One region of the Bradyrhizobium sp. SZCCHNS1050 genome, then DNA from elsewhere that is predicted to be linked to it. Evidence: riboswitches for the same ligand, from Rfam matches in the RefSeq annotation. Region 1 holds a riboswitch; the other holds the start of a gene.

Evidence for each region. A riboswitch is a leader RNA that binds a small molecule or an ion and turns the genes downstream of it on or off. The one in region 1 is predicted to bind cobalamin.
Region 2: it holds a riboswitch for cobalamin, as region 1 does, so the genes downstream of both, QX094_RS00225 (HupE/UreJ family protein) here and QX094_RS03805 (TonB-dependent receptor plug domain-containing protein) in region 1, are expected to answer to the same signal.

What each region holds. Positions count from the first base shown of each region.
Region 1 covers NZ_JAUETR010000001.1:796,465-799,657, forward strand. The annotation lists gene QX094_RS03800 (DUF2336 domain-containing protein) at 1-762, shown strand, start outside; cobalamin riboswitch at 1,034-1,252, shown strand; gene QX094_RS03805 (TonB-dependent receptor plug domain-containing protein) at 1,348-3,193, shown strand, end outside.
Region 2 covers NZ_JAUETR010000001.1:49,044-52,236, reverse strand. The annotation lists gene QX094_RS00240 (cobyric acid synthase) at 1-379, opposite strand, end outside; gene cobO (cob(I)yrinic acid a,c-diamide adenosyltransferase) at 384-992, opposite strand; gene cobU (bifunctional adenosylcobinamide kinase/adenosylcobinamide-phosphate guanylyltransferase) at 1,009-1,545, opposite strand; cobalamin riboswitch at 1,580-1,773, shown strand; gene QX094_RS00225 (HupE/UreJ family protein) at 1,892-2,524, shown strand; gene QX094_RS00220 (DUF1636 domain-containing protein) at 2,528-2,923, shown strand; gene cobW (cobalamin biosynthesis protein CobW) at 2,944-3,193, shown strand, end outside.

The DNA of each region.
Region 1 (3,193 bases):
GTGGAGGTCGCGGCGACCAAGGGCCAGGATCACCTGATGGCGATCTCCAGCCGTCCGCATCTGACCGAGGCGGTGACCGACATCATCGTCGACCGCGGCGAGCGCCGGGTGATCCGCAAGCTCGCCAACAACCAGACCGCGCGCTTCTCCGAGTCCGGCTATTCCGGGATGATGGCGCATGCCGAGGACGACGACGAATTGTCCGAGATCATCGGGCTGCGCGTCGACCTGCCCACCAAGCACCTGCGCGACCTCCTGCGCCGCGCGACCGAAGCCGTGCGCGCCAGGCTGATGGCCTCGGCGCCGCCGGCGTTGCAACAGGAGATCAAGAAGATCCTCAAGGCGATCGCCGACGTTGCGCGCAGCGACGGCGGCCTGGTCGGGCGCGACTTCACGCTGGCCGAAGAGGCCGTCAAGCGCATGAAGGGGCTGAACGAGCTCAACGATGCCGCCATCGCCTTCTTCGCCGAAACCCGCCGCTTCGGCGAGGTTTCCGCCGCACTCGGCCTGCTCAACAACGTCCCGACCGAGATGATGGCCAAGGTGCTCGAAGGCCCGCGCACCGATATCGTGCTGATCCCTTGCCGTGCCGCCGGGCTGGCCTGGTCGGTGGTGGCGAAAATCCTGACCCACCGGCCGATCAAGCACGCCATCGACAGCGACACGCTCAAGCTCGCGGAACGCGACTACGGCCGCCTGTCGCTCGACACCGCCCAGCGCACGCTGCGATTCTGGATGGTGCACAACAAGGTCGAGAAGTGAGCGGGTGCTCACAAGGCGCAATCCTCATCAGCAACGACTCGCACTCCGCTGTCGTCCCTGCGAACGCAGGGACCCATACCGCGTGATGTGAATTGGCGGAAAATGTCTTGATCGTCGTCCTTCGCCACACGACCGCCGGTGGCTATGGGTCCCTGCGTTCGCACGGACGACAGCTATGGTTGTCGCAGGCGGCCGGGCATCACCGAGCCGACCGGCCAGCGTTATCGCCAGGAGATCGCCGGGCGCCGGATTGACTTTGGTGCGTCCGCACTCCTACGGTGATCGCGACGGTGCCCCTCGACCGGGGCTCAAAAGGGAATGCGGTGCCGGATGCGTCTCGCAAGGGACGTGACCGAAGGCCGCAGCTGCCCCCGCAACTGTAAGCGGCGAATCTCGCGTCAAAGGCCACTGGGAAATCTCGGTCCCGGGAAGGCGACGTGGAGGTGACGACCCGCGAGCCAGGAGACCTGCCGTCAGCCGTGGTCACACGCGAGGATGCCGGTCGGGGCGTTATTGGCATCGTTTTCAGGCAGGCCTGCAAAGGGCTGCATGAGACCTCGTTCGCGGTGACGTGCCACTGACGTCATGCCGAGGTTCCTCGTGTCCCCCGTTCCCTATGCCAGGCGCAGTCGCGCCCTTCTGTCGTCGTTCTGCGTCCTCTCGTCATTCGCCCTGCTCGGCCCCTCGCCCACAGCAGCGCAGCAATCCGCCTCCCCCGACCTTCTGCCCCCGGTTGAGGTCGACCCGCCGCGCGAGCCGATCGCTCAAAAACCAGCCATCCCCCGCAGAACCGGCAACGCCCCGCATCAGCAGGTGCCGGCGGCAAAGCCGGCCGCGCCAGCCGGAACCCCCGTCGCCGTCAGCCCGACCGGCGTCGTCACGCCAGTGGCCCACGTCGCGAATGCGATCACCGTGGTGACCGACAAGGACATCGCCGCGCAGCAGGCCCGCACCGTGCCGGACATCCTGAGCACGATCCCCGGATTGAACGTGGTGCAGGCCGGCGGCCCGGGCGGCCAGACCAACGTCTTCATGCGCGGCACCAACGCCAATCACACCAAGCTCTTCATCGACGGCATCGACGTCGGCGATGTCACCAACGGCAATGGCGCGTTCGATTTCGCGCATCTGCTCGCCGCCGACATCCAGCAGTTCGAGGTGCTGCGCGGGCCGCAGAGCGGGCTCTACGGCTCGGATGCGATCGGCGGGGTGATCTCGGTGATCACGCGCAAGGGCGAGGGCCCGGCGCGCGCGACCGCCTCGGTCGAGAGCGGCTCGTTCAAGACCTTCAACCAGTCAGCCGGCGTCAGCGGCTCACAAAACAATGTCAACTACGCGATCAATGTCGCGCATCTGCACGCCGGCGACGTTCCGGTGACCCCGTGGCAGCTGCTGCCTGCGGGGCAGAAGGCCATCGGCAATGCCTACGACAACGTCACCGCCTCGGCCAAGCTGGGCGTCGACCTCAACGAGGCCTGGACGCTGAACTCGGTGGTTCGATACACCGACGCGACGCTGCTGTTCACCGGCGACAGCGGCTTTCCGAGCTTTCCCGACGCGGCCCAGAGCAACCACGCCGTCCACCAGCTTGCGACACGCCAGGAAGCCGTGTGGTCGCTGCTCGGCGGCCGCATCCGGAACTACTTCGGCGTCAACTATGTGAACGACCGGTCGTCCGACCTGACGGCTGGCAATCCGGTGGCAGCGGTCGCGACCGGCGAGCGCATCAAGTATGACTGGCACGCGGTGACCGAGCTCGCGCCGCATAACAATCTCGTCGTCGGCGCGGAGCAGCAGACCGAGCGGCTGAAGACCGCCGACCTCTCGGCCGAGAATGGCAACAAGGCCGGCTTCGTCGAGCTGCAGACCGAGTTCGTGAAGCGCTGGTTCGTGGTGGCGAGCCTGCGCAACGACGTCAACGACCAGTTCGGCGGCCATGGCACCTACCGGATCGCGCCGGCGGTGATCCTGCCGGTGACCGAGACCAAGCTGAAGGCGAGCTACGGCACCGGCTTCAAGGCACCGACCCTGAGCCAGTTGCACCAGGATTTTCCGGCGTTCAACTTCTTCGCCAATCCCAACCTCCGGCCGGAGCAGAGCACCGGCTACGACGCCGGCTTCGAGCAGCCGCTGTTCGACGATCGTCTCCGCTTCGGCGCGACCTACTTCCACAACAGCATCACCGACTTGATCAATTTCAACGCGACCTTCACCTCCTACGCCAATGTCGGCCTCGCCACCACCGAAGGCACCGAGAGCTTCGTGACCGCTGATCTCACCGACCGGATCTCGCTGCGTGCGGACTACACGTTCACCCGCGCGGTCGATGCGGCCACCGGCCTGCAGCTGTTGCGGCGGCCGAAGGAGAAATGGAGCGCCACCGCGACATGGGCGCCGATCGATGCGCTGACGCTGTCAGCGACGCTGCTGC
Region 2 (3,193 bases), 750 kb from region 1:
CATCCGCCGCGAGCTGATGGAAGCTGTCGAGCACGGCCGCCATCAGTTGCGGCTTCATCGCCTGATAGGCCGACGCCTTGGCGGTGCCGATGACGCGGCCCTGCACCACGACCTGCGACCCGATCTCGCTTTGTGGCTTCAGCAGCACCGGGTTCATGTGCACCGTCATCGGCCGCCGCGCCGCGCGCGCCTGCAGCGCCTGGGCACGGCCGATCTCGCCGCCATCAGCGGTGACGGCGGCGTTGTTCGACATGTTCTGCGGCTTGAACGGCGCCACCTTGAGGCCGCGCAATGTCAGCGCGCGCGCGAGCCCCGCGACGATCAGCGATTTGCCGACGTCGGAGCCGGTGCCCTGGAACATGATGGCCCGCGCGCTCATGAACTCAGTACTCGATGCCTTCCTGCGCCCTCACGCCGGCCGCGAAATGATGCTTCACGAGGTTCATCTCGGTGACGAGATCGGCGGCCTCGATTAGCTCCGGCTTGGCGTTGCGGCCGGTGACGACGACGTGCAGATCGGGACGGCGCCCTGCGAGCGTGGCGACGACGTCTGCGATATCAAGGTGATCGTAGCGCAGCGCGATGTTGAGCTCATCGAGGACGAGCAGCCGGATCGACGGATCCGCCATCAGCTCCTTAGCCTTCGCCCAGGCGCGCTCGGCCGCGGCGACGTCGCGCGCACGATCCTGCGTCTCCCACGTAAAGCCTTCCCCGAGCGTGTGCCACGACACCTGATCGCCGAACTTCTCGATCGCCTTGCGCTCGCCTGTTTCCCACGCACCTTTGCCGAACTGCACGACGCCGATGCGAAAGCCGCGGCCGAGTGCGCGCAGCATCAGGCCCCACGCCGCCGTCGATTTGCCCTTGCCCTTGCCGGTGTGAACGATCAGCAGGCCCTTCTCCACGGTCTTGGAGGCGACCTCGGCATCCTGCACCGCCTTGCGGTTCTCCATCTTCGCCTTGTGGCGTGAATCGTCGGCACTTCCGGTCATCGGCATTTTCTCCTGGTCACTTCAACGTCAGCGGCAGTCCCGCCGCCATCAGGATCACGCGATCCGCTAAGGCCGCGATGTCCTGGTTCAGTCGCCCCTGGGCATCGCGAAAGGCGCGCGCGAGCGCGTTGTCCGGCACGATGCCCAATCCGACTTCGTTGGACACGGCCACGATCGGGCCATGCGCGTTCCTGAGCGCGTCGATCAGCTCGGCACATCTGGCCGGCACGTTCATGTCGGCGAGCATCACGTTGCTGAGCCAGAGCGTCAGGCAATCGATCAGCATCGGTACGCCCGATTCTCCGCTTGCCCGGACGAGGCCCGCGAGATCATGCGCCGTCTCCAGCGTCTGCCATCCCTTGGCGCGGCGCGCCTTGTGCTGGGCGATCCGGTCGGTCATTTCGGCGTCGAACGCCTGCGCGGTTGCAACATAGGTCCAAGGCGCGGGAAGGGCGGTGACGAGGGCCTCGGCATGGCGGCTCTTGCCCGAGCGCGCACCGCCGAGCACCAGCGTCAGGCGCGGCAGGGCGGGATGCGGCGGGGCGGGGACCATGGGGACGATTCCGATTGACGGGCTTTGGTGCGACCCGTATCTAACAGATGACGGTTCTCCGAAAGGAGAGATTTAGGGAACACGGTGCGGGTTCTTGACCCAAGGCCGTGGCTGCCCCCGCAACTGTAATCGGCGAGTGTGAGGCCAAGACACCACTGGGAAACCGGGAAGGTGGCTTCATGCGGTGACCCGAGAGCCAGGAGACCTGCCGTCGACATTGCTGTTGGCCGACCCGTCGCGCGGGGAGTCGCGATGCTGGTTCTGATCCCGCCGGGATGGGCGGGGTGCCGTCGGATGCAGCGCATCGTCCGGTCCTCTGGGGAGCCGGCAAGCGACGGAGACGGCCATGAAGTTGACCCGTACCACGACCTTTGCAGCCGCGAGCCTGGTGCTGCTCGCCACCGATCCCGCCTTCGCGCATCACATGATGGGGGGCAAGCTGCCGCAGACGTTTGCGCAGGGGATGCTGTCCGGCCTCGGCCATCCTGTCATCGGAATCGACCATCTGGCGGCGATCGTGGGCGCGGGCATCGTTGCAGCGCTTCTGGGCCGCGGCTTCGCGCCGGTGCTCGCCTTCACCACCGCGATGATCGCGGGCGTCGGCCTTCATGTGGCCAAGGCCAACATCCCGGCTGCCGAGCTGCTGGTCGGCCTGACCACCGTCGTGGTTGGGCTGGTGGTGGTGATGCGTGGCCGTTTCGGTGTGCTGCCCGTCGCCGGCCTGTTCGCCGTGACCGGTCTCGTCCATGGATATGCGCTGGGCGAATCGATCGTCGGGGCCGAGAATACCCCGCTCGGGGCCTATCTCGTCGGTCTGCTCGTGATCCAGACCATCATCGCCGCCGGCGCGTTCCTCGGCACCAGGCTGCTGTCGGCAAAGGCCAAGACGGCTGCGCCGCTGGCGCTGCGGCTCGCGGGCGCTGCCATCGTGCTGGTGGGTGGGGTCGCCGCGGCGACGGCGGCCGGCGTGATCGGCTGATTGATGACCGCATCCGAGACTGGTGAGACGACGCTGTTCGTCTGCGTCACTTGCCGTTCGCAGGGGACGGAACCTACGCCGCCTGATCAGCCGCGGGCCGGAGCCCGTTTGCTCGCCGCGATCGAGACGTTGCCGACCGCGCAGCGCGCCGGTGTCACCGTTGTCGGTGTCGAGTGTCTGTCGAACTGCAATCGTGCGTGCACGGTTGCGGTGACGGCGCCGGGCAAATGGACCTATGTGCTCGGCGCGCTCGATCCGGATCTGCATGCGCGGGATGTGCTGACATTTGCGCAACTGCATCAGCGCCATGACGCCGGCCTGCCGGCCTGGCGCGAGCGTCCCGAATACATTCGCAAGAACACCGTCGCGCGCGTGCCTGCGCTGTCAGCGCCACGCTGAAAACGAGAGATCGTATCGCCATGACGAAGTCGTTCGCCAAGACGCCTTGCACCATCGTCACCGGTTTCCTCGGCGCCGGCAAGACCACGCTGGTGCGCAACCTGATCGAGACCGCGAACGGTCGCCGGCTCGCCATCATCGTCAACGAGTTCGGCGATGTCGGCATCGACGGCGACATCCTGAAGGGTTGCGGCGTGCCGGATTGTCCGGAGGATCGCATCGTCGAGCTGTCGAACGGCTGCCTGTGCTGCACCGTTGCCGATGATTTCG